Regions from separate parts of the Peribacillus sp. B-H-3 genome, predicted to be linked through region 2. Evidence: a T-box and tRNA genes for the amino acid it is inferred to sense, from the RefSeq annotation. Region 2 holds a T-box; the other holds one or more tRNA genes.
The links. The T-box of region 2 lies ahead of leuS (leucine--tRNA ligase). A T-box ahead of a tRNA ligase gene usually reads a tRNA of that ligase, here a tRNA-Leu.
Positions count from the first base shown of each region.

Region 1 (15,187 bases), 1.6 Mb from region 2:
GCTTGCAGGGCTGAATCCTGAAAACTTGAAGGGGTAATGTAAAGCCTATTTTATTAGACAAGGGCTACTGTCCAACTCCAATAAGCTGTTTTAGAATAGTATAAATCATGGGAATACCTCCTCAAAGATTGTTTCGCGGATCTAGTATCCGCGTTTTTTTATGGCCGGAGAAGGGTGCGGGACGCTGCCTATGAATGAAAAAGCAGAGAATTCTTGTGCCGGATATCTGCCGGGAAGATTTTAACATGATAAAATAATTGAAAAACCTTTGGAGGATTTGCATATGCTTGTACTCTCAACTATTACTCCGGACGAGACCATCATAATGGAGATGGAACAAAAGTTTCCAGCTCTGGAATTTGTCTATGAAACAAAATTGCTTGTGAACGATGATCACTTAAAGCGCGCGGAAATCCTCATAACCTATGGTGAGGATTTAACAGAAAAACATATAGAAGCGGCCAAACAGCTGAAATGGATAATGGTCATGTCTGCAGGACTTGAGAAAATGCCCTTGCAGGAAATTAACCAGAAAAACATCATGGTGACAAACGCAAGGGGTATACATAGCATTCCGATGGCAGAGTATACAATAGGGATGCTGCTTCAATATGAAAAAAAGAATAAGCTATTGCTGGAACAGGAAGAAAAAGCATTATGGGAACGCAGAATTATAACAGGCGAGCTTAGCGGCAAAACGATACTCATCATGGGTACAGGAGCGATAGGCGGGGAAATTGCCAGACTGGCTAAAGCATTTAATATGAAGACCTTGGGAATCAACAGGGGAGGCAAACAGGCTGCTTATATTGATGAGCTCTATAAAAACAGTGACTTATTAAATGTGATCGCGCGTGCTGATTATATAACGGCTATTTTGCCTAGCACTCCCGAAACAAAGGGGATGCTTGGGAAAGAGCACTTCAGAAAGATGAAGAAAACGGCCGTTTTTATCAACATAGGCCGCGGAGACCTTGTAGAAGACAGCGTTCTTTTAGTGGCTATGAAAAATAAAGAAATCGCCCATAGCATTCTTGATGTTTTTAACACCGAACCTCTTCCAAAGGATCATGATTTCTGGAGAATGGACAATGTGACAGTAACTCCCCATCTATCAAGCAAATCAGACAGATACCTGCCAAGATCCTTTGACATTTTCGAAAAAAACCTCCAGGAATATATGGGAGAGGGAAAAAAGTATATCAATTTAATTGACTCCAAAAAGGGTTATTGATAAGCATGCTCATGTAAGTTTCGGCCGGAGTGGAATATACTAAGGGTATCCCTATTTTTATGTGAGGGAGATACCTCATGGCAGTCTAAAGGCTTATATTTTTTCATATAATTAAGCATATAGCCCTTGCAGAATCATTGACAAAAACGCAGGAATGCAGGTACACTAATTATAAATATTATAATATAAGAATATATACTGTTAGAAAAGAGGTGCATGGCGGTGTCTGAAAATCATTTGAAGGAAGCATTAGATTCATTGAAGGATACCGGAGTGAGAATCACTCCTCAGCGTCATGCGATACTTGAATATTTAATAAACTCGATGTCCCACCCGACAGCGGATGATATTTATAAAGCGCTGGAGGGCAAATTCCCGAATATGAGCGTGGCGACAGTTTATAATAACCTGAGAGTATTTCGTGAAGTGGGATTAGTGAAAGAGCTGACGTTTGGCGATTCTTCAAGCAGATTCGACTTTGTGACCACTAATCATTATCATGTAGTTTGCCAGCATTGCGGCAAGATTGTGGATTTTCACTACCCGGGATTGAACGAAGTTGAACAATTCGCCTCACATGTTACGGGATTCCAGATCAGCAACCACCGTATGGAAATATACGGAGAATGCCCGGATTGTACTGGCAAAGAGACGCATTAAAAAAGTTCCGCCTAAACAGGCAGGAACTTTTTTTGTGCCAATATGGCACAAGCAGACTGGCAGAGGCAGGTGCTTCAGTTTTTTTATCTATCCTTGTCAGTGATTTATAAGGCAGTGCGCGTCAATGATTCTTTGCTTGCCTTCTATTGTACTTTTCATCAAATTCTTCGCCCTCAAGATTTTTATCCAGTGTCAGAGGTTCATTGCAATGCATGCACATATCCACCCGCCCTAAAATTTTTGTGGGCTTGCTGCAATTTGGGCAAATAACCTGAACCGTTTTGGTGGAAAGCATGCCAATCCAAAAATACACAGCAGTGCTAGCCATAATGCACAAGACGCCAAGAATCATGAAAATTGTCATGATGATAGGATGCGACCTGAAGAATATCCCGCCATACATAACAATGAAGCCGATAAAGATTAAGCTTAAAGCAAATGTCCGTATTTTGTTTATTTTGCTAGAGTATTTTTGCATAGTTGTCCCTCCTGATTATTTTAACTATACCACAAAATTGGGACTAATATGAAAATTATAACAAGGGGAAAATGCGTGAATTTCCACAGAAAAGCAGGATTTCCACAAAAAAAGTCGAACCCGTATATAGTGAAGAATACACCCTGTACATTTTGCTCTATTTTAAATAAACTGAGTTTTGTACAGTAATCTGCAACGTTTTTGGAGGAATTTAAAAATGGAGGACATCCTTCGTCCAATCTACCAGGAAAGAGCCAGCCACTCTTCAACACTTGGCATTCTATTAATAGAAAAAAGAGAGAATGACATATCGATCACAGATACCTTTGACTACATCCTTTTTGTTATTGTGAACGAAGCGGAAGATGCCGTTTTTCTGAAGCATTATACATACAGGGATAAAAAGGCGGCACTGCATGTGGTGTCTGAAAGCCAGCTGCAGGATTGGCTGCTGCTTGGAACAAACCGTAAAGTCGTGGACTGGATTCAAAATGGAAAGATATTATTTGACAGAAACGAATACCTTTCCAGCCTGAAAAGAGAAATCAGCGAATTTCCTTTCTACGGAAGGAAAATTAAAATGGGCATGGAGTTTGCCAAGCTAATAAGAAGGTACATGGACGGAAAAGTGTTTTTTGAAAATGGGCAGTATCTCGATGCCTATAACCATGTTGTCCATTCTTTGCACCACCTGGCGCGCCTCGAAGTCATCGACCAGGGCTTTCACCCTGAGGTGACGGTGTGGAATCAGGTAAAGCATATCGAGCCTGAAATTTTCAAATTATATGAAGAACTCGTTAATAGCGAGGAAACTCTAGAGAAAAGGCTTGAGCTGTTATTTTTGGCAAGTGAATTTCTTATTTACTCAAGAACAAATATTGGCGCCCAGCATTTAATAGAGGTAATGGAAACAAAAGAAGAGCCATGGACAATTGCCCAGCTGATCACTCATCAGGAGCTGGCCCATTATGCAGTGGATCTCAGCGTACTTCTGGAATACCTTATCGAGAAAAACATTATTGAAATTGCGAATGTAGAAACAAAGGGCCAGGAAGTGTATCACAGGCTTTATCATTTATAAGATCAGGAAGAAGAGCGGCAGCCTCCCTGTGCAGCAGAGATATTTATGCATGTATAGGTGCTGCTTAACTTCCGTTTCTTTTGCTTGTAAAGCTAAGATCCGTAAAACAAAGAGCGCTTATGTGATTGAATAAGGGTATTTTGTAAAAGAATAATAGCTTGGCTAAAGTACTTTCAGGTGTTTAATAAACAGGTCCTGCACATCATAAAATAATTATCGTAAAAAATCATTTTTAGTATTGACCATTCATTATTTCGATGTTATATTTATATACGTCGCTAGGGGACATCAAGTTCTGAAGCGTCAAAAAATGTTTTACTAAAAAAGTTTTTCAAAAAGTTGTTGACAGTTAACTTGCTTGTATGGTAAGATAATCAAGTCGCTTCCGAGAGAAACGATAGAGAAATTGCTCTTTGAAAACTGAACAAAACTAAGCGCCAACGTTTTAAAATAGTGAGCACACACTCTAAAAGCAAATGAGCAAGTCAAACATTTCTTCGGAGAGTTTGATCCTGGCTCAGGACGAACGCTGGCGGCGTGCCTAATACATGCAAGTCGAGCGAATGGATGGGAGCTTGCTCCCTGAAGTTAGCGGCGGACGGGTGAGTAACACGTGGGCAACCTGCCTGTAAGACTGGGATAACTTCGGGAAACCGGAGCTAATACCGGATACGTTCTTTCCTCGCATGAGGAAAGATGGAAAGACGGTTTCGGCTGTCACTTACAGATGGGCCCGCGGCGCATTAGCTAGTTGGTGAGGTAATGGCTCACCAAGGCCACGATGCGTAGCCGACCTGAGAGGGTGATCGGCCACACTGGGACTGAGACACGGCCCAGACTCCTACGGGAGGCAGCAGTAGGGAATCTTCCGCAATGGACGAAAGTCTGACGGAGCAACGCCGCGTGAGCGAAGAAGGCCTTCGGGTCGTAAAGCTCTGTTGTTAGGGAAGAACAAGTGCCAGAGTAACTGCTGGCACCTTGACGGTACCTAACCAGAAAGCCACGGCTAACTACGTGCCAGCAGCCGCGGTAATACGTAGGTGGCAAGCGTTGTCCGGAATTATTGGGCGTAAAGCGCGCGCAGGTGGTTCCTTAAGTCTGATGTGAAAGCCCACGGCTCAACCGTGGAGGGTCATTGGAAACTGGGGGACTTGAGTGCAGAAGAGGAAAGTGGAATTCCAAGTGTAGCGGTGAAATGCGTAGAGATTTGGAGGAACACCAGTGGCGAAGGCGACTTTCTGGTCTGTAACTGACACTGAGGCGCGAAAGCGTGGGGAGCAAACAGGATTAGATACCCTGGTAGTCCACGCCGTAAACGATGAGTGCTAAGTGTTAGAGGGTTTCCGCCCTTTAGTGCTGCAGCTAACGCATTAAGCACTCCGCCTGGGGAGTACGGCCGCAAGGCTGAAACTCAAAGGAATTGACGGGGGCCCGCACAAGCGGTGGAGCATGTGGTTTAATTCGAAGCAACGCGAAGAACCTTACCAGGTCTTGACATCCTCTGACAACCCTAGAGATAGGGCGTTCCCCTTCGGGGGACAGAGTGACAGGTGGTGCATGGTTGTCGTCAGCTCGTGTCGTGAGATGTTGGGTTAAGTCCCGCAACGAGCGCAACCCTTGATCTTAGTTGCCAGCATTCAGTTGGGCACTCTAAGGTGACTGCCGGTGACAAACCGGAGGAAGGTGGGGATGACGTCAAATCATCATGCCCCTTATGACCTGGGCTACACACGTGCTACAATGGATGGTACAAAGGGCAGCAAAGCCGCGAGGCCGAGCAAATCCCATAAAGCCATTCTCAGTTCGGATTGCAGGCTGCAACTCGCCTGCATGAAGCCGGAATCGCTAGTAATCGCGGATCAGCATGCCGCGGTGAATACGTTCCCGGGCCTTGTACACACCGCCCGTCACACCACGAGAGTTTGTAACACCCGAAGTCGGTGGGGTAACCTTTATGGAGCCAGCCGCCTAAGGTGGGACAGATGATTGGGGTGAAGTCGTAACAAGGTAGCCGTATCGGAAGGTGCGGCTGGATCACCTCCTTTCTAAGGAAAATAACGTTCGCTTACGTTTTGTTCAGTTTTGAAAGAAGCAATTCTTTCAGAACTTTGTTCTTTGAAAACTAGATAATAGATAGAAGGCAAATTTTTGCGTCAATCTTTTCAAAAACATACCATGTTTATGGTTAAGTTAGAAAGGGCGCACGGTGGATGCCTTGGCACTAGGAGCCGATGAAGGACGGGACTAACACCGATATGCTTCGGGGAGCTGTAAGTAAGCTTTGATCCGGAGATTTCCGAATGGGGAAACCCACTGTTCGTAATGGAACAGTATCTTTACCTGAATACATAGGGTACTGAAGGCAGACCCGGGGAACTGAAACATCTAAGTACCCGGAGGAAGAGAAAGCAAATGCGATTTCCTGAGTAGCGGCGAGCGAAACGGAATTAGCCCAAACCAAGAGGCTTGCCTCTTGGGGTTGTAGGACACTCAACATGGAGTTACAAAGGAACGGGGTAAATGAAGAGGCTTGGAAAAGCCCGTCAGAGAAGGTAATAACCCTGTAGTTGAAACTTCGTTCCCTCCTGAGTGGATCCTGAGTACGGCGGGACACGAGAAATCCCGTCGGAAGCAGGGAGGACCATCTCCCAAGGCTAAATACTCCCTAGTGACCGATAGTGAACCAGTACCGTGAGGGAAAGGTGAAAAGCACCCCGGAAGGGGAGTGAAATAGATCCTGAAACCGTGTGCCTACAAGTAGTCAGAGCCCGTTAATGGGTAATGGCGTGCCTTTTGTAGAATGAACCGGCGAGTTACGATTTCATGCAAGGTTAAGTTGAGAAGACGGAGCCGCAGCGAAAGCGAGTCTGAATAGGGCGAATGAGTATGAGGTCGTAGACCCGAAACCAGGTGATCTACCCATGTCCAGGGTGAAGTTCAGGTAACACTGAATGGAGGCCCGAACCCACGCACGTTGAAAAGTGCGGGGATGAGGTGTGGGTAGCGGAGAAATTCCAATCGAACCTGGAGATAGCTGGTTCTCTCCGAAATAGCTTTAGGGCTAGCCTCATAATGAGAGTCTTGGAGGTAGAGCACTGATTGGACTAGGGGCCCTCATCGGGTTACCGAATTCAGTCAAACTCCGAATGCCAAAGACTTATTTATGGGAGTCAGACTGCGAGTGATAAGATCCGTAGTCAAAAGGGAAACAGCCCAGACCACCAGCTAAGGTCCCAAAGTATACGTTAAGTGGAAAAGGATGTGGAGTTGCTTAGACAACCAGGATGTTGGCTTAGAAGCAGCCACCATTTAAAGAGTGCGTAATAGCTCACTGGTCGAGTGACTCCGCGCCGAAAATGTACCGGGGCTAAACGTATCACCGAAGCTGTGGATTGACACCTCTGGTGTCAGTGGTAGGAGAGCGTTCTAAGGGCGTTGAAGCTAGACCGGAAGGACTGGTGGAGCGCTTAGAAGTGAGAATGCCGGTATGAGTAGCGAAAGAAGGGTGAGAATCCCTTCCACCGAATGCCTAAGGTTTCCTGAGGAAGGCTCGTCCGCTCAGGGTTAGTCAGGACCTAAGCTGAGGCCGAAAGGCGTAGGCGATGGACAACAGGTTGATATTCCTGTACCACCTATTCATCGTTTGAACGATGGGGGGACGCAGGAGGATAGGGTAAGCGCGCTGTTGGATATGCGCGTCCAAGCAGTTAGGCCGGAAACGAGGCAAATCCCGTTTCCATGAAGGCGGAGCTGTGATGGCGAGGGAAATATAGTACCGAAGTTCCTGATTCCACACTGCCAAGAAAAGCCTCTAGTGAGATGAAAGGTGCCTGTACCGCAAACCGACACAGGTAGGCGAGGAGAGAATCCTAAGGTGTTCGAGAGAACTCTCGTTAAGGAACTCGGCAAAATGACCCCGTAACTTCGGGAGAAGGGGTGCTTTTTAGGGTGAATAGCCCGGAAAAGCCGCAGTGAATAGGCCCAGGCGACTGTTTAGCAAAAACACAGGTCTCTGCGAAGCCGCAAGGCGAAGTATAGGGGCTGACACCTGCCCGGTGCTGGAAGGTTAAGGGGAGAGGTTAGCGCAAGCGAAGCTTTGAACCGAAGCCCCAGTAAACGGCGGCCGTAACTATAACGGTCCTAAGGTAGCGAAATTCCTTGTCGGGTAAGTTCCGACCCGCACGAAAGGTGTAACGATCTGGGCACTGTCTCAACGAGAGACTCGGTGAAATTATAGTACCTGTGAAGATGCAGGTTACCCGCGACAGGACGGAAAGACCCCGTGGAGCTTTACTGCAGCCTGATATTGAATTTTGGTACAGCTTGTACAGGATAGGTAGGAGCCTGAGAAGCCGGAGCGCCAGCTTCGGTGGAGGCGTCGGTGGGATACTACCCTGGCTGTATTGAAATTCTAACCCGCGCCCCTGATCGGGGCGGGAGACAGTGTCAGGTGGGCAGTTTGACTGGGGCGGTCGCCTCCTAAAGAGTAACGGAGGCGCCCAAAGGTTCCCTCAGAATGGTTGGAAATCATTCGCAGAGTGTAAAGGCACAAGGGAGCTTGACTGCGAGACCTACAAGTCGAGCAGGGACGAAAGTCGGGCTTAGTGATCCGGTGGTTCCGCATGGAAGGGCCATCGCTCAACGGATAAAAGCTACCCCGGGGATAACAGGCTTATCTCCCCCAAGAGTCCACATCGACGGGGAGGTTTGGCACCTCGATGTCGGCTCATCGCATCCTGGGGCTGTAGTCGGTCCCAAGGGTTGGGCTGTTCGCCCATTAAAGCGGTACGCGAGCTGGGTTCAGAACGTCGTGAGACAGTTCGGTCCCTATCCGTCGTGGGCGCAGGAAATTTGAGAGGAGCTGTCCTTAGTACGAGAGGACCGGGATGGACGCACCGCTGGTGTACCAGTTGTCTTGCCAAAGGCATAGCTGGGTAGCTACGTGCGGACGGGATAAGTGCTGAAAGCATCTAAGCATGAAGCCCCCCTCAAGATGAGATTTCCCATAGCGCAAGCTAGTAAGATCCCTGAAAGATGATCAGGTTGATAGGTCTGAGGTGGAAGCGTGGTGACACGTGCAGCTGACAGATACTAATCGATCGAGGACTTAACCAAAATGACGCGTAAAACCTTCACTATTATCTAGTTTTGAAAGAACAAAAAAGTTCTTGCAAAATAATTAAATAAGGTATATAATAATATATGTCTTATGGAAAATGTTTGGTGACGATAGCGAAGAGGTCACACCCGTTCCCATTCCGAACACGGCAGTTAAGCTCTTCAGCGCCGATGGTAGTTGGGGGTTCTCCCCCTGTGAGAGTAGGACGTCGCCAAGCTGGTATTATTCCGCAGTAGCTCAGTGGTAGAGCATTCGGCTGTTAACCGAACGGTCGTAGGTTCGAGTCCTACCTGCGGAGCCATATGGAGAGCTGTCCGAGTGGCCGAAGGAGCACGATTGGAAATCGTGTAGACGGGTACCCCTGTCTCAAGGGTTCAAATCCCTTGCTCTCCGCCATTATACCTGGCCCGTTGGTCAAGCGGTTAAGACACCGCCCTTTCACGGCGGTAACACGGGTTCGAATCCCGTACGGGTCACCATTTACATACTGGAGGATTAGCTCAGCTGGGAGAGCATCTGCCTTACAAGCAGAGGGTCGGCGGTTCGATCCCGTCATCCTCCACCATAATTTTTGATGAAACATTTATATTATCGCGGGGTGGAGCAGTCTGGTAGCTCGTCGGGCTCATAACCCGAAGGTCGCAGGTTCAAATCCTGTCCCCGCAATCTGGTCCCGTGGTGTAGCGGTTAACATGCCTGCCTGTCACGCAGGAGATCGCGGGTTCGATTCCCGTCGGGACCGCCATTTTAAAAATTCAATATAGCTGTAATTAATAATGGCTCGGTAGCTCAGTCGGTAGAGCAAAGGACTGAAAATCCTTGTGTCGGCGGTTCGATTCCGTCCCGAGCCACCATTCACTTAATTATGTGGAGGGGTAGCGAAGTGGCTAAACGCGGCGGACTGTAAATCCGCTCCTTTGGGTTCGGCAGTTCGAATCTGCCCCCCTCCACCATCTATAGGGGCATAGTTTAAAGGTAGAACAGAGGTCTCCAAAACCTCCGGTGTGGGTTCGATTCCTACTGCCCCTGCCAATTTTAAAATAATGGCGATTGTGGCGAAGTGGTTAACGCATCGGATTGTGGTTCCGACATTCGTGGGTTCGATTCCCATCAGTCGCCCCATTTATAACATAAATTGTTACTCAGTTGAATATAATGATATTGGGCTATAGCCAAGCGGTAAGGCAACGGACTTTGACTCCGTCATGCGTTGGTTCGAATCCAGCTAGCCCAGCCATCATGCGGAAGTAGTTCAGTGGTAGAATACAACCTTGCCAAGGTTGGGGTCGCGGGTTCGAATCCCGTCTTCCGCTCCAATATTTAAGGCGGCATAGCCAAGAGGAAAGGCAGAGGTCTGCAAAACCTTTACCACCGGTTCGAATCCGGTTGCCGCCTCCAAATTACATGCCGGTGTGGCGGAATTGGCAGACGCGCACGACTCAAAATCGTGTTCCTTCTGGAGTGCCGGTTCGACCCCGGCCACCGGTATCATGAAACAGCCAAGAGTGCTGTTGTATCAAGGTCTTACACTTAATTGTGTAAGACCTTTTTTCATTTTTCTCACACTACAGATTTGACACTAATAATGTGCGGAGGTCATGTGCGGTGAGTAAACGAAGAACTTGGCTGACATACCAATACATAGGAGGAATGATGATGGAAGTAAAGCATAAATATGAATTCACTGTAAATGGAATGGAAATTACATTAAAGGATAAATCTCATGCGGGCATCTTCCGTCAGTTCTGGTCATACTTCATGAATCTTGATGTGAACAAAACTATTATTTGTTTTGGTACCGGTTCCTAGAACTGAACAAAAAAATTCCTTCACTATGCAGAACGAAAGAAATGTTACTGCTTTCTTGTCAGAGACCGACTTTTACAACCGTTCAAAACATTAGAGATGTGGGTTAATTTCAGTTCAATGAATACCAACTCTTCATACAGAGATAAAGTCTACTTTATCAATATAAAAAAATACCGCTATTAGGCGGTATTTATGATTCCTAATATTTATATATGGACTTCACTGATTAAAGAATGAGTATTTCCTTCTGTGTCTTTAAAAAAGGTCATCCATGTTTCAGTTTGTTCCATTTTTGCAACTATATGTGGTTCGTCAATAAAATAAACGCCTTTTTCAATTAATTCTTCGTGAGCTTCTTTAATATTCTCAACTTGAAAATATATGACAGAACCTGATTGAGTAAAATCTTCTTTTTCAGGAAGGCTAAGAAGAAGGCGAGTACCATTACAATCAAAGAATGCCATAGAGTCTGTGCTGAATAGAAAAGGAAGTTTTAATAAATCTTTGTAAAAACCAACTGCTTTTTCTAAATTTTTTACGGGTATTCCTATTTGTCCGACCTTCTGAATAGAATTTGCAATCATTGAAAACAACTCCTTAATTTTATTCTATCTAAATTTTTTGAATATAAAATATATAATGGTAAATATACCAATAATTTTATTGTACTGTCTAGGTAAAAATATCCAAAAAAGAGGACCAAAAAAGTCCTCAACTAATTTAATACTATAGGCACAATCTTTCAGAACACAGCCTTTAAATAAGAAAAGGGTACGAAATTAAGTTGAATGAAAAAAAAAGACAAAGTACTCGCAATACCCTGCCTCCAAACATTTTAAATCGATAATCACATAAAACTAAATATGGAATTTTCCCTACCCTTATAGAATCGAAAAAAAATTCGATGTTGCAAGGTGTCTTTAGTATTACCAGCACAAGTTAATAGACAAAACAAAGGAAAAAATAGATGATTTTAAGCAGGAGAAAACTGTTCTACAATTCGATTTTTCTAGCATTATCGACAGTGAAAAGTTAGTACCGTTTACTGTGGATCTGCCAAAATAATGCACTAGCATCTATTATGTCCACATGCACTTTGTGTTGCAGCAAAATATAGTTAGAAACCCGAGGACAGCGTACATTTTGGTTAGCTGTCTTTTTTTATGGCAAGAGAGAACATTAAATCTAGATACTGTCTATATTATCCTTATTCAAGGGAACTATATAACCAATTAACTTAATGATGTCAGGAGCAGGGGGGATTAATAATGAAAGTACTGTCGATGATCCAGCCTTGGGCAAGCTTATTTGTCCTTAGGGAAGCCAAATATGAAACAAGGACTTGGAGAACGCATTATCGGGGTCCTCTTGCTATTCATACGAGCAAAAAAGTAGATAAGCCCGCCTGTAGACTGGATGGAGTTGCCGAGCTGCTGGCTAAGCATGGGTATACAGAAGATAACCTGCCGACCGGAATGATAATTGGAGTCTGCAAGCTGAAAAACTGTTTGAAAATAGAAGAAAACAATGGAAACTGGGCGGTCTTAGAAGATAGTCGGGTTATTTCAGGGAACGACTTGTTTTTAGGGGATTACAGAGTTGGCGGCTATGCCTGGGAAATTGAGGACATGCGGATGCTCGATGAATATATTCCTGCAAAAGGGCAGCTTGGGCTGTGGGAGTTTAGCGGAAAGATATAAGTATCAAACCATAGTGGCACTGAATCTGGAAATTCTATGCTGGTGTGTATCTATGAACAGATAAGATTGCTGTTATATCAAAGCTTCTCACTTTATGTGAGGTGCTTTTTTATTTGTTTGGAAACAACAAAATACTAACAAAAGTCATAGACATAATAGATGGGCGTAACCTGTGAGAAACATGGTCACAAAAGGATTCTTATTAATTTCTTGAGAAAGAAGGCGAAGTCAGATATTTAGTGAACTCAGGGCTGCATAGTGGTACTAAGAGTCAAAAAATATCTTGTAGGAATGAAACTTTAAAAATTTGATCGGCAGGATATCCTTGGTTGATTAGTGGGTTATTTGTAAGATATTTTGAAGAAAACAATTTTCTACATTCTAATTCCACTTCCTTGTTGTATAATTATAAGAAAAAATTGGAAATTGGATTATGATATAGTATTAATTTTTGAAAATAATTCAGAATAGTAATTTACATTTAAAATCACTAACTAAATCTAAAGCACAGCAATTTATATAAGGGGGATTCATATGGAATTAGAAAGAAATACCTTAAGACAGCCTTTTTATAAAAACAAGAAAATCATTCTACCAATAACAGCAATCATTTTAGCAATTATTTTCTACTCAGTAGGCTACAGTTCGGCTAAAACAAAAATTGATGGTAAAAAGACCAGCTACGATCAAGTGGTTTCAAAGTTTAAGAGTAAGGAATCTAAGCTTAAAAATATTGATGAAAAAATTGATGCAGCTGGGATAAAATTAGCTGATGTTGAATCACAGATCCAAGATAAACAAGATGAATATGATGCAGCGTTAACAAGCATTGCTAAAAAGGCACAAGCTGAACAGAAACTCAAAGATATAAACAGTCAGATTTCAGGCAGGAAATCTGAAGTAACAAAGTTGAATAAACAAATTGATGCTAAGCATAATGAATTAGCAACTGCTACTAGTCAAGTAAAAGCAGCAAAAGGCAAACCAAAGTTTCTAAGTGCAGGAAAATTTGAAGTAGGTAGGGATTTGCCAGAAGGAAGATATAAAGTATCAGCTAATGGAGGAGAAGGTAACTTCTTTGTAAACCAAGGAGCAGATGTAAATATTATTTTAGGAAATGGAGACTTTGGCGAGAGTGAGTATATGTGGGATGCATATGAAGGTGATGAAATTGAGTTAACCACATCTGCCAAATTTACACCTGTTGAATAGTTAATTGGGGAGTAATTGCTCAGGAAGTAAATTAAATAATTATGGAATCTAGATGTTTAATTCACCGTATCAGTGTAATGTCCGTAAATATGAGCCTTTACATGAATTGCCTGAATGGATGCCAACTCGATCGTATTTCGTGATCTAAAAAAGCTGTTAATTTCTTCACGAGCTGTGTATTGATCACAGTTACTCAGTGTGTACGAAAAACGGTGGTTTACTAGACTTCTCTTGTAAACAGCTTCATAGGGAATATCTCTTTCTTAGATTTGTTGTGGTGACTTTTCTCCCATGAAAAGGTATTCCTTTTAGCTTTATTCATTTACACAAAATATTGAAATACGCTCTTATTTTAATAAATAGTTTTTGTAAAGAGGTGGCTTATATGCTTTTTCATTATCATTTTTGGACTCCCTATGTGGAAGAAACAGAAAAATTTTATGTTAATAAGGGGTTTCGTATATCACAGCGTATAGGAAAGTACGAGGGGGATTTTCAACCATTTAATCCTCCTTTGGCATGGGATGACTTTCGAGAGAAAAAAATAATATTTCGTATTGTAGAAGCAAGAAAAGGGAGTATAAATATAACTTTTGGTCATGGAAAGAAAATCATGTTTGACCATATTGGTTTTTTAGTATCAGAAAATGAACAAAACCATATATGCAAAAATGCAGAAAAAATGGCATGGGAAGTAAAAAGAGGTGAACGAAGAAGCTTTATTGCAACACCCTATAATTTTAGGGTAGAACTTCAAATTAACACAGACTCGGTAGACTATCTGGCGGATAACATAAAAATAAAAGAATTAAAGCTGGAAACTCGAATGAAAGGATTAGAAAACGATCTTTCAAATTTATTTGGCAAACCTGTTGAAAATATTATTTCAGAAATTGGTCATACAGTTACTATTAAAGAAGCAGTATTGGAAGGTATCCTTTCTTCGAATATAGTTGATCCAAATGGAGTTAGAATTTTAAATAATATTTAGTAAAATGGCTTTAATATATTTTTTGGGATATAGGTGTCAACGTCGGTTTATTTTTCCCCATTGTCATCGGAATAAAAGTCCCCATTTATATCGGTTACTCAGTTACTTTGGCTGGGAACATTCCAGCCTTTTTCTTTTCTTTGAGGCGATAGGACTCTCCTTTGATATTAAAAGTGACAGAGTGATGAAGGAGTCGATCTAGAATCGCTGTAGCTAAAACATCATCCCCAAATACTTTTCCCCATTCAATAAATGATTTATTAGATGTTAAGATCATTGCCCCATTTTCATATCGTTTGGACACCACCTGAAAAAAGATATTGGCTGTTAGTTCATCAAATGGAAAATATCCTACCTCATCGATGAGGAGTAAATTGGGGCGGCTCCATTTGTTAACTAAGCGATGGAGAGTTCCTTTTGATTCTGCCTTTCGGCATTCTGATACCACTTCATCAGCCGTTAAAAATAACGCAGTGTATCCTTGTGTAATAGCTTCTACGGCAAAGGATATCGCTAAATGGGTTTTTCCTACACCTGGTGGACCTAATAGAATCCTATTTTCCCCGTTTGCGATGTACCTACAAGTCAAGGTTTCCTTCACACGCTGTTCACTTACACTAGGCTGAAACGTATACTCAAAATCATGGATGTTCTTCATGTAAGGAAGCTTGGCGCTCTTCATCCTCTTGGACAAGAGATTCCCCTGTCTAGCTTCAGTTTCTCTCAAAACAAGAGTGTGCAAAAAATCAAAATATGATACATTATTTCTAGAAGCGTTCTCTAAAAGATCATCTAATTGGTTGGCTATTTCCTGCCAACCAAGATTCTCTAGCTGCTCTTCGAGTTGGTTTTTCATATTGAATCACCTTCTTCCAGAGCAGCATAAGAAGCTAGAGAACGTGT
Region 1 covers NZ_CP183879.1:1,277,506-1,292,692, forward strand. The annotation lists gene ACN6MY_RS06265 (aminopeptidase) at 1-37, shown strand, start outside; gene ACN6MY_RS06270 (D-2-hydroxyacid dehydrogenase) at 284-1,234, shown strand; gene perR (peroxide-responsive transcriptional repressor PerR) at 1,451-1,894, shown strand; gene ACN6MY_RS06280 (YgzB family protein) at 2,016-2,372, opposite strand; gene ACN6MY_RS06285 (nucleotidyltransferase-like protein) at 2,590-3,453, shown strand; rRNA gene ACN6MY_RS06290 (16S ribosomal RNA) at 3,948-5,498, shown strand; rRNA gene ACN6MY_RS06295 (23S ribosomal RNA) at 5,637-8,568, shown strand; rRNA gene rrf (5S ribosomal RNA) at 8,673-8,789, shown strand; tRNA gene ACN6MY_RS06305 (tRNA-Asn) at 8,799-8,873, shown strand; tRNA gene ACN6MY_RS06310 (tRNA-Ser) at 8,877-8,968, shown strand; tRNA gene ACN6MY_RS06315 (tRNA-Glu) at 8,977-9,051, shown strand; tRNA gene ACN6MY_RS06320 (tRNA-Val) at 9,062-9,137, shown strand; tRNA gene ACN6MY_RS06325 (tRNA-Met) at 9,165-9,238, shown strand; tRNA gene ACN6MY_RS06330 (tRNA-Asp) at 9,242-9,317, shown strand; tRNA gene ACN6MY_RS06335 (tRNA-Phe) at 9,351-9,426, shown strand; tRNA gene ACN6MY_RS06340 (tRNA-Tyr) at 9,442-9,525, shown strand; tRNA gene ACN6MY_RS06345 (tRNA-Trp) at 9,531-9,604, shown strand; tRNA gene ACN6MY_RS06350 (tRNA-His) at 9,619-9,694, shown strand; tRNA gene ACN6MY_RS06355 (tRNA-Gln) at 9,735-9,809, shown strand; tRNA gene ACN6MY_RS06360 (tRNA-Gly) at 9,814-9,888, shown strand; tRNA gene ACN6MY_RS06365 (tRNA-Cys) at 9,897-9,970, shown strand; tRNA gene ACN6MY_RS06370 (tRNA-Leu) at 9,979-10,060, shown strand; gene ACN6MY_RS06375 (hypothetical protein) at 10,178-10,381, shown strand; partial or broken gene ACN6MY_RS06380 (IS1595 family transposase) at 10,357-10,488, shown strand; gene ACN6MY_RS06385 (VOC family protein) at 10,588-10,965, opposite strand; gene ACN6MY_RS06390 (ASCH domain-containing protein) at 11,650-12,081, shown strand; gene ACN6MY_RS06395 (hypothetical protein) at 12,616-13,293, shown strand; gene ACN6MY_RS06400 (hypothetical protein) at 13,679-14,284, shown strand; gene istB (IS21-like element helper ATPase IstB) at 14,379-15,140, opposite strand; gene istA (IS21 family transposase) at 15,137-15,187, opposite strand, start outside.
Region 1: it encodes a tRNA-Leu, which carries the amino acid that the T-box ahead of leuS (leucine--tRNA ligase) is inferred to sense. The anticodon was not compared.

Region 2 (15,187 bases):
CATGCTGTTTTGGCGGTTATCCCCCATCACAAAAAGCTGGCCTTTCGGAACTGTGGTGCTGCCTGTAACATCTTCAAGGCTAAAATCTGCCGTTAACGGCTCGCCTGACATCTGTTTCTTATATTTATCAAGATATGGCTCTTTGTATTTCTTCCCGTTCACATAAAGGGTGTCATTTCGGTATTCGATATGATCACCAGGCAGTCCGATTACCCTCTTGATAAAGTCCTTTTCCTTGGTTGCATGAAAAACGACTATATCAAACCGGCTGATATCATTGATCTTAGTTCCGAACTTATTAAGTACGATACGCTCATGGTCCTGCAATGTAGGCATCATGGATTCTCCATCCACTACAATAGGAGCAAAAATATAGGTTCTGATGACAAAAGCCAAAATTACTGCAATAGCAAGTGCTTTAACCCATGAAAAAATCTCTTTACTCTTCATTCAAGCCCCTCTTTTTCCTGTTTTTTTTCAAAATTTATTATATCACAGATTATGCCTTGGGCCAGAATATAATATACCGGCGTATTCAAGAGAAACATGTCTGGCTGCAAAAAAAGATAGCCTGCTCCTAAATATCGCTTTGTTTTTTTATATGGCTATTTTTCCTTGATAACAAGCTCTGCAGCTGTTCATTTTCATTATCAACAGCGTAGTCATATGCGGTGAGTCCTTCTGTGTCTTCATAGGAAGGATCCGCACCTGCCTGAATCAGCAAGGCTGCCATTACAGATGAATCATTGAAAACAGCATTAATAAGCGGGGTGTCTTTCCATGAGTCTCTTGTATTCACATTTGCGCCATGTTTTAAAAGAAACTTAGCTGCCTCCGCACTATCATTACTTACAGCCCACTGAAGAGCAGTAGAGCCTTCATTGTCTTTTGCCTCCAAATTTGCACCGCCTGCAAGAAGCACTCCCAATTTTTCTATATCATTAGAAGAGGCAGCCTCCATAAGGGGGGTGCTTCCTTGAACTTGGCCTGCCTCATCTAAAAAGGTATCCAGCACACCCGATTTAACAGTCCATGTTCCAATGCCAACAGCGGCCGCTATAATCAAAATGCCTATAATTGATGCAGCAGCCAGGCCCAGAGCTAATGATTTTTTCTTTTCTTTCACTAACGGCTTTTGTTCCGGATCGAGCCAGTTATCAAGAGAATTTATCCGTTTTGGCAAATCTGGATGAGTGGAAAGCTTTTCACTCATCCAGGCGAAAAATCCGGACTCTTCCCGAATTTGTTCAATATATGCTTCTTTATTAACTTGCGGAGCCAGTTTCTTCCCTATTGCAAGCATGGCCAAAGCTTCCTTAGACGCTTCGGAATTATTCACATAAAAAGCTGCATAGCGGTCACAGGTATATTCACAAGCCCTTAAATAAGCTTCACCTAGCAGCGGCACAAACATAGATGGAAGTAATATCGTATGCACTAAAACATGGCGCCGCTTTAAATGGGCAAATTCATGTGCGAGAACAAAAAGCAGCTGATCCTCCCTCTCATCTGACAAATCAAATATCTCCGAGTAAATGACCACCATATTCTTCCCGAAGAAACGCGATGCGAAGGCATTTAAAATACCTGATGATTCCATCACATAAATAGATGGAATCACGGCCAGCTCCATTTCAGCAGCCAGTATTTCCGCCTTTTCATAGATATGCGGAAATTGATTTTTGCTGACCCTTACACCATTCCGGCGGATGGATGCCATGGACAGCGAGTGGGCAAGAAAAGAAAAAATCATTATTATCAAGCTGATGGCAATGCCAATCACAGAGAAGAATAACAAAATGTAACTAATAATGCCGATGAATGCAGTAATTGCAAAATAGAGGTTTTCTTTATTGTGCACAAGACGGTTCCTGAGCGCTTCTCTTCCTATCAATCTATAAGTCCTCCTGATTTCTTTTGAAAAATAATTCCATAAATTTAACAGAACAAGTAAATTATACACAATTTCACATTTTAAACCTATATGTATATTTTTCCTTTTTGAGGTATTAAAAACCATATATACCTACATATAGTTATAGTCCCAATTAAAAAATTTAATATTTCGTTAATTTAATGCAAACTTGTAGAATTTCCATTTATAAAGAGGTAAAATATAGGCAAATGACATCTTGTCTTTTTATAAAATGTTTCATAGGAGGTCCAAAGTGGTATAGCAAGTACATAGCGGCTGCTGAAATGCTGCCCTGAATATCGGTTGTGTTTTCATTCGTCCCACGAACAATGAAAAAGAATAGGGAGTGATTTTTTGAAACCTTCAACAAATCGCATGTTAACCCGTATTAAATCCGTTTATATGTTTATCAGTAATAACGGTACGGTTTCTACTCAAGAACTTGTAGAAGAATTTGGCATCACTCCTCGAACGGTACAGCGCGATTTAAATGTGTTAGCCTATAACGACTTAGTCAAAAGCCCAAGCCGAGGCTTATGGACCATCACTAACAAGAGGGTAAAGGTGTCATCTTAGCGTTACACAGCCTGCAGCATGCAGGTTCACAGATATAAAAAAAGACAAAACATATAAATAGAACGAGGCCGGCTAAGGAGTCCGCCTCGTTTTTTTGCGATGATCAGAAATTTTTTTTTTAATCTTCAGGATTGTAGCCGGATTTAAGTTCTTCGATTTCTTCGTTGGTCAATTCCCTGTATTCCCCGAGTTCCAGCTCCTCATCAAGCTGCAGGCTGCCCATGGAAATTCTCTTTAGATAAACGACCTTTTTGCCGACTGCCTCAAACATTCTTTTTACCTGATGAAATTTCCCTTCGGTAATTGTTAATTCGATATCAGAAGTCAGTCCTGATTTCAAAATGTTCAATTCACCGGGCTTTGTCACGTATCCCTCATCAAATTCAACACCATCGCGAAAAGCTTTTGTATCTTGTTCAGTAACCTTTCCTTCAATGACTGCAAAATAGGTTTTCGGCACATGCTTCTTTGGAGAAAGCAGCTGATGTGCAAGCGATCCATCATTTGTAAGAAGCAAAAGCCCTTCCGTATCCTTATCCAGCCTTCCAACTGGAAATGGTTCAAATATCTGATCTTCAGGCTGGAGAATATCAATTACTGTCTCCTGGTATTTATCTTCTGTAGCCGATAAAACCCCCTGAGGTTTATTCATCATCAGGTAGATAAATTCCCTGTATTGCACTTCTTCTCCATGAACAGTTACTACATCCGCATCGGGTTCCACCTGCTCCTTTGAACTTTTGATGACTGTTTCATTCACTTTGACTGCACCGGATTTCAGCAGCTTTTTCACATCTTTCCTGCTGCCTAATCCTGCATTGGACAGTAGCTTATCGATTCTCATAGTATCCCCCTTAATAAATGCGGTTCCTCTTTTAAAAGGCCCTGCCACTTAAAAACGGCAAGGCCTTGTCAAACAAAAATATCTTTTCCCGATATTTTCCTATAGTAAACACAAGATGCATTAAAATTTAAGCCGGAGCTTCTGCTGGAGCCTTTCGATTCTCCTGCCAAAAAGCTGAATGGCAAGGCCGCTCTTTACTGAAAGAATAAAGTACACAATGGCACCTAATCCTGCACAAATGACCGTAAAGAGAACAGACTGCATTCTATCTTCAGGATTAAGGACAGGCGCCAGGAGCCATTCCGCCCCCCCGACAACTAAAGCCATTCCTGCAGTGAATGCTGCCATAAGCAAAGTCCTTTGAATGACCATTCTATATTTGTAGCCTGTAAAATAAGTAATGATATACATATTAATCAGACAAGCTGCCAGATATCCGATTGTTGTCGCATAAATGGAGCCTTCTGTATGAAACATTTCTATCATTGGAATGTTTAGGGCTAATTTAATCAGTATTCCTGTCAGCAGGCTGAGCACAGTAAACTTTTGCTGATTGATTCCCTGCAAAACAGCTGCAGTAACTGAGAAAAGGGCGAATAGTATCGCTGCTGGCGCATAAGTCTCGAGCACACTGACTCCTAGCGCATCATAACCGTAAAAAGCCGTATAAACAGGTTTGGCCAAAATGGACATCCCGATGACTGCAGGCAATGTCAAAAACATTAAAATCTGAAAGGCCTGATTCAACTGGTTGCTGAAGGTGTCCATCCTATTTTCAATAAACGCTTTTGTAACGGTCGGAACAATGCTCATCGCAAAGGCCGTTGCAAGGGTCATAGGAATAATGACCAGTTTCTGTGCTGAAAAATTCAGGATTCCTAGTGCATTTCCTGACATTTTCGCCTGGCCGATATTGGCCATAGCCCTATTAAAGGTTAATGTATCCACCCATTGAAACAGCGGCATTGCAATACCGACAAAAACAAAAGGAATAGACGATATAAGTATTTCTTTATAAATCTGCGGCAAGGATATTTGCACAGCACCCTTATCCTTCACCAGAAGATCAGCAATGTCGCCTTTTCTTTTTTTCCAGTACCAGAGAAGAACAGCCAGGCTTCCTACAGCTCCTGCAGTTGCTGCAAAGGTGGCAATGCTGATGGCGGTGACAAGACTTCCATGCATCACCTTAATCACAATAAATACTCCACCGAGAAGCACAATGATCCTGACTGCCTGCTCCACTACTTGTGAGACGGCTGTGGGGCCCATGGACTGATGGCCCTGAAAATATCCCCTGATCAGGCTCATGAACGGTACGAGAATCAAGGCAAAGCTCACCGCCCTCATGACCGTCGTTATATCTTCTACAGTAAAGTTCTGGCTTTTACTGACAGTCACAAAACTGGCGATTGATGGAGAAGATATGTACATAAGAACAAATGCAGCAAATCCAGTGACCATCATGATTTTCAGACCCGATTTAAATAGCCTTTGGCCAACTGCATATTCCTCAAGTGCATTATATTTGGAAACAAATTTTGAAACAGCCAGAGGCAGCCCTCCAGTTGCCAGGCTGATGAATAAAGTGTACGGAATGTATGCATATTGATAAAGTTCAGAACCTTTTGCGCCTACAAGCGCTTCAAAAGGAATTACATAAAACAATCCAATTAATTTGGAGAGCACCATCCCAAAAGTCAAAATAAAAGTTCCTCTTAAAAGCTTTGATGACATTTAATCCCTTCCTGCCTATGTTCAGTTAACGTTTTCACACGCTCTTAATACTACCACACATACTTTTGACGCTTTTTGAATACCACTATGCAGCGGCCATTAAAACTAAAAACAGTTTACTCTTTCCGCTTCCCATTTACAATGAGGAAACCATTTCCTTTTCCTAGATGCAAGGCACCATCAAGAAGTTTAGCAAAAGAAATACACCGCAACAAGAAATAACCATCTGCCATAACATTCCAGACACACCGAGAAACTTTTACTTCCATATAAAGAATGCTTTATAATAAAAAAAGCGCAAGCGCTTGGTCAGAGGATCAAAGACTAAAAACGCCGCGTCCTGCGGCAACGTCTTTGTGACCCCCGTCCAGGGGGCCCAAGCAAATAGGGATATGGCCTTGGAAGGCGCTCTTTGCCTTCAATTCTGATGTGACTTATGGTCTCGAGAGGCTAAGCGCTGGAGCTGGATTCATAAAAAGCGCAAGCGCTTGGTCAGCTTGCGAAGCTGGATTCAGAAAGTAAACCATTACACGAAAAAGACAAGAAGCGGTGATAGAGATGAAATATGATGTAATAGTTATTGGCGGCGGGCCGTCAGGATTAATGGCTGCCATTGCTGCCGGTGAAAAGGGATTAAAAGTCCTTTTGGCAGACAAAGGAGAAAAATTGGGCAGAAAGCTTGCCATATCCGGCGGCGGGCGATGCAATGTTACAAATCGCCTTTCCATTGATGAAATTATAAAGCACATACCAGGAAATGGACGCTTTTTATATAGTGCGTTTTCTGTATTTAATAATGAAGATATTATTGTTTTTTTTGAAAAGCTAGGAATTCAGCTGAAGGAAGAAGATCATGGCCGGATGTTTCCTGTAAACAATAAGGCACAAAGCGTTGTAGATGCCCTGATTTCAAAGCTGAAAGAATTGCATGTCAATATTTTCACTAATTCCCCTGTTGCAGATGTAGAGTATGAAAACGGCAGGACTGCAGGAGTAAGATTCAAGGATGGCCAGTATTTTACTGCAGATGCAATCGTGATAGCAGTCGGCGGCAAATCTGTGCCGCATACCGGCTCGACAGGCGACGGGTATGCCTGGGCGAAAAAGGCGGGCCACAGTATAACTGATTTATTTCCAACAGAAGTCCCCATAACAAGTGATGAGGAATTCATCAAGAATAAAACTCTCCAGGGGCTCTCTTTAAGGGATGCAGACTTAAGTGTCCTAAACCCTAAGGGAAAAAGCCTTATTACACATAAAATGGATATGATATTCACCCATTTTGGCATCTCAGGGCCCGCCGTACTGCGCTGCAGCCAATTTGTTGTAAAAGCCATGAAGAAGTGGAACCTTTCCCGTGTCACCATGATGCTTGATGCTTTGCCTGACAAAAACAAAGAGGAATTATTTCAGGACATCATGAAAGAAGTAAAGGCCGAGCCCAAAAAAGCCATTAAAAACGCACTCAAGGGTTTGCTGCCTGAGCGTTATCTGCATTTCCTACTTGAAAAAAGCGAGATCGGCCTTCAGGAACAGGGAGGAACGATTTCACACGAAAAACTAAGGGCCTTTGCTTCTCTATGCAAGGATTTCCGTTTTACCGTCAACGGGACACAGCCGCTTGAAAAGGCATTTGTAACAGGCGGCGGTGTTTCAGTAAAAGAAATCCACCCAAAGGAAATGGCATCAAAATTCATGGACGGGCTGTATTTTTGCGGTGAAATTCTCGATATTCACGGATACACCGGCGGCTATAATATTACCTCAGCACTTGTGACCGGAAGGCTTGCCGGACAGAATGCCGCATTATACAGCAAGGCCCAAAAAAAGAATTCACACTGATTGCTGCACAGCATAGAAAAAGAGGCATCCAATAATGGTAACGGGTTCTCTTGATGGGGACAAAACAATCAAATAGCACTTAAAATCGCAGACCTATTCGCAAAATCGGATAGGTCATTTTTTATTGATATGAAGCCATTTACACAATTTTAGCAGCAAAAATAACACAAATTTCAGCACAAAAAAATACTTGTACAATAGCTATTGTACAGTGGTATTTCGTGTGATTTTGTTTACGATTTTATAGTCCAAAAGGTATGCTGTTTTTACTTAGTTAGAGAAAGTTTATTTTGCAATAAATACAGCCAAAGGAAGTTGAGGAAAGAAACATTTTCCGAAAATATGGAAGTGTTATGATAAAATTTATGTGTAGGTTGGATAAAAAAGGGGGATGCAAAATGAAACGATTTATAATGCTCTCAGGCTTAATATTGCTTTTTACTCTTTTAACAGCTTGCTCGTCTAAATCATCTTTAGAACTTGTAAAATCAAAAGTTGATATTGCTAATGATAAAAGCAAAGTTGGTGCAATAGGTATAACAGAAGGTGATAAGAAAGGGCAGGAACTTGTACCAACGGCGTTATATTATGAGTTTGAAATCAAAAATAATGGTAATAAAAAAATAGGAGGAATTGGTGATAAGGGGTTACAAGTAAAAATTGAACCAAATGATAAATTAGTAGCTATCTCCAAAGAAACAGTTGGTTTTAATTTTTTTGAACCCTCTTCATATAATGAAACGGGTGTAGGATACGGAGCTTCTTTTGATGGGGAAATCCTTCCTAATAAAAACGGGAAATATATTTTAACTTTCGATTTGGGTGTAAGCGAAGAAAACCCACAAGTTCCTTTAAGAGTTCCATCAAAAGAAAAGCTAAATAAACTTAAGGATAATGCTTTAGATGCTTCTCTAATAGTAACTTTAGATGGTAAAGAAATAACTCGTTTTAACTTAAAAAAGGAATAGTTAAAATTGTGCTATTTAATTTGATGAAAAACAAATAAAAACAGTAAAGCATCGGTGCTAAAACCGATGCTTTTTTAGGTGTTAAATTATTGTTATTTTGTATGTTTTTATAACTTTTGTCCCCCAGAAGAGAACCCGTTACAATAATGGATAGCCTCTTTTCTTACTTACTTTATTTTTTGTAAATAACCATGGCGCTGAAGCAGTAGATCTGTTCCTCTTCTTCCTCGCCAGTGGCAGCGACATTGTATTTGATATCCACAATTTGATCATCACGGATATTCTTTAGAAACACATTCATTTCTGATTCCAGATCTTTTTCATGCTCATAATCAAATAGCTTTACTTGGATCAATGCCTCTCCCCTGCCTTTTTTTAAACAGGGTTCCCATCATTCAGTAAAAATATACCTGAAAAAGGCAATTATTTAACAATGACTTCTCCGTCCCAATTCATCATTCCGCCAGTCATGTTCCGGACTTTAAATCCTTGGTCATGCATATAGTGGCAGACATTTATGCTGCGGCGTCCAGAGCGGCAAATAAAAATATATTCTTTATTTTTATCAAAATAATCCAGATTATCAGGAATAGTATTCATTCTGATATGCTTGGCACCTTCAATCATGCCGAATTGAACTTCATCATCTTCCCGAACATCTACAAGTTCAAGATTTTCCCCGGCTTCTATCTTCTTTTGCAGTTCTTCTGTGGTAATTTCTTTGATTTCTTCCATTTGTGCACCTCTTTAACAATTATTTTATTTGCATCCGGCTGTCAGGCAGTAAAACCCATCTCAAGCCGGGGATTACTGCACGAAAAAGCCCGGCTGACTCTGCTGCTGCCACCAGTGGAGGATTATTTTCCAAACTGATGCGATTTCCTTCATTATAACAGTTTTTTTAGAATCTTTCTAAGTGCTGCGTACCGTACCTTACGGCTGTTGTAGTTACAAGCCGTGATTTTGCAACAAGCAAACACCCCCAAATTATGGAGGTGTCTGATGTTATACTATTAGTTCGCTACTATGTTTACAAGCTTGCCAGGAACGGCAATTACTTTGCGGACCGTTTTCCCATCGATTTGTTCTTTGATTGCATCGTCGCCCATTGCGATTTCTTCCAATTTTTCTTTCGATGTATCAACAGGTACCATTAATTTCGTTTTCACTTTTCCGTTTACCTGAAGAACGATCTCAATTTCATCGTCGGCAAGCTTTGCTTCATCATAAGCAGGCCATGCTTCATATGTGATGGTGCCTGTATGTCCAAGCATTTCCCATAGCTCTTCAGCAATATGAGGAGCGACAGGTGATAGCATCTTCACAAATCCTTCAACATATGCTTTTGGCAGAACATCTGCTTTATAAGCGTCATTAATGAATACCATTAATTGTGAAATAGCTGTATTGAATTTCAATTCCTCATAATTCTCGGTTACTTTTTTAACAGTCTGATGATACACTTTTTCAAGCTTTCCATCATCTTTTCCTGAAATTTTTGTTGATAATGTTCCGTTTTCCTCTACCAATAAACGCCAAACACGGTCAAGGAAGCGGCGTGAACCATCTAACCCATTTGTCGACCATGCAATCGAAGCATCAAGAGGACCCATGAACATTTCGTACATCCGAAGCGTATCTGCACCATGGCTGTTTACGATGTCATCCGGATTCACGACATTCCCTTTTGACTTACTCATTTTTTCGTTGTTGGAGCCTAAAATCATTCCCTGGTTGAATAGCTTCTGGAATGGTTCTTTTGTAGGCACAACACCGATGTCGTATAAGAATTTATGCCAAAAACGTGCATACAGCAAATGAAGAACGGCATGCTCGGCACCGCCGATATACATATCCACGGGAAGCCATTCTTTTAATTTTTCAGGATCAGCGATCGCTTCCGTATTATGAGGATCGATATAACGAAGGAAGTACCAGCTGCTTCCTGCCCATTGAGGCATTGTGTTCGTTTCACGGCGTCCTTTTCTTCCGTTTTCATCCGTAACATTTACCCAGCCCGTAATATTAGCAAGCGGAGATTCCCCCGTGCCGGATGGTTTGATTTCCGCTGTTTCTGGAAGGATGACAGGAAGATCCTTTTCAGCAACCGCCTCAACGGCTCCGTCTTCCCAATGAATAATCGGGATAGGCTCTCCCCAATAACGCTGGCGGCTGAAAAGCCAATCGCGCAGGCGGTAGGTTACCTTCTTTTCACCGATTCCTTTTTCTTGAAGCCAGCTGATCATTTTTTGGATTGCACTTTCTTTATCCATGCCATCCAAAAATCCGGAGTTAACATGCTTTCCGTCTCCGGTATAAGCTTCCTCTTCAACATTTCCTCCAAACACAACCTCTTTGACCGGCAAATCAAACTTCTTCGCGAATTCGTAATCACGCTCATCATGGGCTGGTACAGCCATGATGGCTCCGGTTCCATAGCTCATTAACACATAATCCGCAATCCAGATTGGCATTTTTTCTCCATTGACCGGGTTGATGGCATAAGCGCCTGTAAATGCGCCGGTTTTTTCTTTGGATAGCTCAGTCCGTTCAAGATCGCTTTTATTTTTCACTTCCTGAATGTAAGCCTCAACTGCTGCCTTTTGGCCATCTGCCGTTATTTTTTCAACAAAAGGATGCTCTGGTGAAAGCACTGCATATGTCGCTCCAAACAATGTATCTGGTCGAGTAGTGAAGACTGTAAATGTTTCTGCATGACCTTCAATCGCAAATGTCACTTCTGCTCCCTCTGAACGGCCGATCCAGTTTCTTTGCATATCCTTTATATTTTCAGGCCAAGCCACTTCATCAAGATCATCAATTAAGCGATCGGCATATGCTGTAATGCGAAGCACCCATTGCTTCATTGGGCGGCGTTCTACCGGATGCCCGCCGCGTTCGCTTTTTCCGTCGATAACTTCTTCATTCGCCAGTACTGTCCCTAGTGCAGGACACCAGTTAACAGCTACTTCGTCAATATAGGCAAGGCCCTTTTCATAAAGCTTTGTAAAAATCCATTGGGTCCATTTATAGTAATCAGGTGAAGTTGTGTTAATTTCCCTGTCCCAATCATACGAAAATCCAAGTGACTGGATCTGGCGGCGGAATGTATTGACATTATGCTCCGTAAACCCTGCTGGATGGTTTCCTGTATCAAGTGCATATTGCTCTGCAGGAAGGCCGAATGCATCCCAGCCCATAGGATGCAGCACTTTATATCCCTGCATTCTTTTTAGGCGGGCAAGAATATCGCTTGCCGTATAGCTGACAGGATGCCCTACATGGAGACCTGCTCCGGACGGGTAGGGAAACATATCAAGAGAATAGAATTTCCGTTTTCCCTTTTCTTCATTTGTCAAAAAGGTCTTATGGTCCTGCCAATAATTTTGCCATTTTTTTTCGATTTTGCGATGGTTAAAACTCATAGATTTTTCCTCCTAAAATAAGCATACAGTTCATAAAACATAAAAAATCCCCTCATCCCTCAAAAAGGGACGAGAGGATTATGTATGATCTTCCCGCGGTACCACCCACATTGGCGAAATAAAACTCGCCCAGCTTAAATTCCTTAACGCGGATAAACGCCAAACACTAATAAATGCTTCATGCCTGGAACTCCAAGGCGAGTTCACGATCTCTCCTGATTGGCTTGCACCATCCGCCAACTCTCTATAACAGGTTCTAACCGCTACTGCTCCTTATCATAGTTCTTCATTTTTATTTAATTATATAGGTATTCTAGTAAATTTCTGCAAGAAAAGCAAGAGCAGGTATTTAAGATTATAAACAGTTTTTCTTTATATATTCAGAAATTAAGGAAATGTTTGCCCTTTTTCTTCAAAAATAACTGTCAAAGATCTGAAACTACCTGATTATTTTCTTCTGCCTTCTTTAAGACACGTTCATACATAAATATAGTAATGATGGCAATGACGAATGAAATTGTAAAAATGCTGAACATCATATTCATGCCATGTGTATCGACCAGAAAACCGCCAAGAAGCGGGCCGACCATTCTACCGGCAGTTGCCGTTGAATTGACGATGCCCTGATAAAATCCTTCCCTTCCCTTTACGGCCAAGTCATTGGCCACAGCAGGAACTGCAGGCCAGACAAACATTTCACCAATCGTCAAAATCACCATCGCAGTTAAAAAACCGGAAAAATCATGCGCATTTGCCGCGACTGTAAACGAAATGATAAAAATGAGCATTCCAGCAACAAGCTGTATTTTAAGCGTTTTGGCAAACCATTTAATCAGGACTTTGATGACCGGCTGCGCAAGAACGATAATCGATCCGTTTATTGCCCAGAATAAACTGTATTGCTTTAGTGATAAGCCAATTTGCTGAGTATAGTCAGCAATGGTGGATTGCCACTGCACATATCCGATCCAGCACAAGAAGTACCCGACGCAAAGAACGGATAAAGCAAGAATTTTTTTGCTATGCTTAACAGGTACGCTTTCATTCAAAACAGAAGTCTGTACGGCAGCATCACCTTCAATCCCCCGAAACCCGAACACAGCCAGCAGGAGAAATGCCAGATACATAATCGCATTCGCAGCAAATATGTACTGAAACGAGTACGATGCAATAATTCCGCCCAATGCTGATCCAAGTGCCACACCAAGATTTTGGGCAACATATATGGCATTGAAAGATTTCCTTCCGCCCTCTTTCCAGACAGAGCCAGCCATCGCGAAAATGGCCGGAAAAATAATTCCTGTCCCGAATCCTGACAGTGTTAGAAAGATTGTATATGATACTAATTCGTGATTGGCTACCATGCCGATTGAGGAGGCAAAGGTAATGAACACTCCAGCCAGCACACTTTTATAGCCGCCTGCCTTATCAAAAAGATAACCGCCGCAAAGGTTGCCGAAAACGCTGGCAAGGGAATTTGCCATTAATACAAGCCCTGCTGCAGATAATGATTCCCCTAGATATTTATGAAGATAAATTGTATTTAAAGGCCACAGAAATGATGAAGCAGTTACATTCAAGGCCATTCCGATAATTAAAAGCCATAATGATCGAGGCATCATTAACCTCCTTCTATGTGTAAGTTTCTTTTTGAGCCCACATTATTCTATTGCTTTTTTAGAACGGCTGCAATACTTTTTTATGTCTTTTCCGTGAAGTTAGAGTTTCTGCCTTTTTTTGAAAATATAAAATTTAACGCACAAAAAAGACACTGGAAATGAAAAATTCCTCAGTGCCTTTTTGCAATGCTTTTTTAATGGCTAAGCAGAATCATGTTATTTTGCATCTGCTGAAGCTGAAGCCTCATTCTGTGCAGCTGCTCTCTCTGCTGATGATTGCAGCTTTCCCACATCCGGTCCACATCATTTAATGCTTCCTGTAGCAGGCCTTGTGAATCTGTATATACTAAATCTCCGTAATGCTCCTGTTTAGCGCCTTCCCTGTACTGTTCAAGGCCGCTTCTGAGAGCAGCTTCACATTGCTGCAGGCAATCCTCGATCGATTGTCTTGTCGCCATCCATATCCTCTCCCCAGGTAGCTTGTATGATGAAATCATCATCCCTCCTAGTTTCTGCTAACACCGCCCGTAATATCTCATACAAGAAAAACCAATTTCAAACTGCATCCCCCGTCCGCACAAGCCAGTGGAAAAAAAAACGAAAATTTGAGATGATACATATAGTGCGCAAGCGCCTGTTCAGCCCCGACCTGCATAAGACGCATCAGAATAGAAGGCGCTCTTTGCCTTCAATTCTGATGTGGCTTATGACCTCGAGGGGCTAGGCGCTGGAGCTGGATTAACAAAAAGCGCAAGCGCCTGAATAGCAGATCAAAGACTAAGAACGCCGCGTCCTGCGGCAACGTCTTTGTGACCCCCGTCCAGGGGGCCTCCGACCTGCATAAGACGGCATCAGAATAGAAGGCGTGCAGTAAAAAGAAACAATATAACCAAGGCAAAGCCAAGGTTTGGGAGGTTTTTGATATGTCCGGGAGTAACCCGTTTATATATGCTTCAGATGATAAGAGGTATCATACGTGGAATTACCACCTCAGACAGGAGTTCGGCCACAAGGTTTTCAAGGTGGCGCTTGATGGCGGGTTTGACTGTCCAAACCGTGATGGTACAGTGGCACATGGCGGCTGCACCTTCTGCAGTGCGGCTGGATCTGGTGATTTTGCCGGAAACAGGGCAGAAGATCTTGAAGTCCAATTCAAAAAAATCAGCGAGAAGATGCACGATAAGTGGAAGGATGGCAAGTATATGGCCTACTTCCAGGCATTTACGAACACTCATGCTCCTCTTGAAGAATTAAAGGAAAAATATGAGCTTGTTCTTAAACAGGAAGGTGTGGTTGGCCTATCCATTGCCACAAGGCCGGACTGCCTTCCTGATGATGTTGTTGAGTATCTTGCCGAACTGAATCAGCGCACATATCTATGGGTGGAGCTCGGGCTTCAGACCGTGCATGAAAAAACAGCAGAGCTGATTAACCGCGCCCATGATTTTGAATGCTATAAAACAGGGGTAAGCAAGCTGAGAAAGCATGGAATCCGGGTGTGCACCCATATCATCAACGGCCTTCCGCAAGAGTCGGCAGAAATGATGATGGAAACAGCACGTGAAGCAGCAAAACTAGATGTTCAGGGCATTAAAATTCATCTTCTGCATCTTCTAAAGGGTACGCCAATGATAAAGCAATATGAAAAAGGACTGCTCGAATTTTTATCTTTTGATGATTATATAAGCCTTGTTGCAGATCAGCTTGAAATCATCCCGCCCGAAATGATCATCCACAGAATTACAGGCGACGGTCCCATCGAACTGATGGTTGGCCCAATGTGGAGCCTTAACAAGTGGAAGGTGTTAAACGCAATAGACGCAGAGCTTAAAAGACGGGACAGCTGGCAGGGTAAATTTCACAAACAGGTTCTTGAGGCGCAGCCATGAAACTGAAAAAAAACCTGCCGTTTGCACAATCATTGCTCCAAACGGCCATTGCGCCTGGTGACATCGCAATCGACGGTACTGCCGGCAATGGCCATGACACCGTCTACCTTGCAGGGCTCACAGGAAAAGATGGACATGTTTACGGATTTGATATTCAAAAAGAAGCAATTGAACATACCTCAAAGAAACTTGCCGATGCCAATCTGGATCATCAATGCACACTTTTCCAGACAGGGCATCAGCATATCACCGCCAATATTCCCAAAAAGCACTTCGGCAAAATCACTGGAGCAATTTTTAATTTAGGCTATCTGCCAGGCGGCGATAAAACGATTGTAACCATGGCATCGACAACCATTCCGGCCATTAAAC
Region 2 covers NZ_CP183879.1:4,348,168-4,363,354, forward strand. The annotation lists gene lepB (signal peptidase I) at 1-450, opposite strand, end outside; gene ACN6MY_RS21620 (M48 family metallopeptidase) at 578-1,894, opposite strand; gene ACN6MY_RS21625 (DeoR family transcriptional regulator) at 2,270-2,491, shown strand; gene ACN6MY_RS21630 (pseudouridine synthase) at 2,610-3,335, opposite strand; gene ACN6MY_RS21635 (putative polysaccharide biosynthesis protein) at 3,456-5,072, opposite strand; gene ACN6MY_RS21640 (NAD(P)/FAD-dependent oxidoreductase) at 5,631-6,914, shown strand; gene ACN6MY_RS21645 (hypothetical protein) at 7,313-7,882, shown strand; gene ACN6MY_RS21650 (sporulation protein Cse60) at 8,055-8,237, opposite strand; gene ACN6MY_RS21655 (rhodanese-like domain-containing protein) at 8,306-8,617, opposite strand; gene leuS (leucine--tRNA ligase) at 8,896-11,307, opposite strand; T-box leader at 11,370-11,596, opposite strand; gene ACN6MY_RS21665 (MDR family MFS transporter) at 11,733-12,929, opposite strand; gene ACN6MY_RS21670 (YtzC family protein) at 13,121-13,384, opposite strand; gene ACN6MY_RS21675 (TIGR01212 family radical SAM protein) at 13,850-14,815, shown strand; gene ACN6MY_RS21680 (class I SAM-dependent methyltransferase) at 14,812-15,187, shown strand, end outside.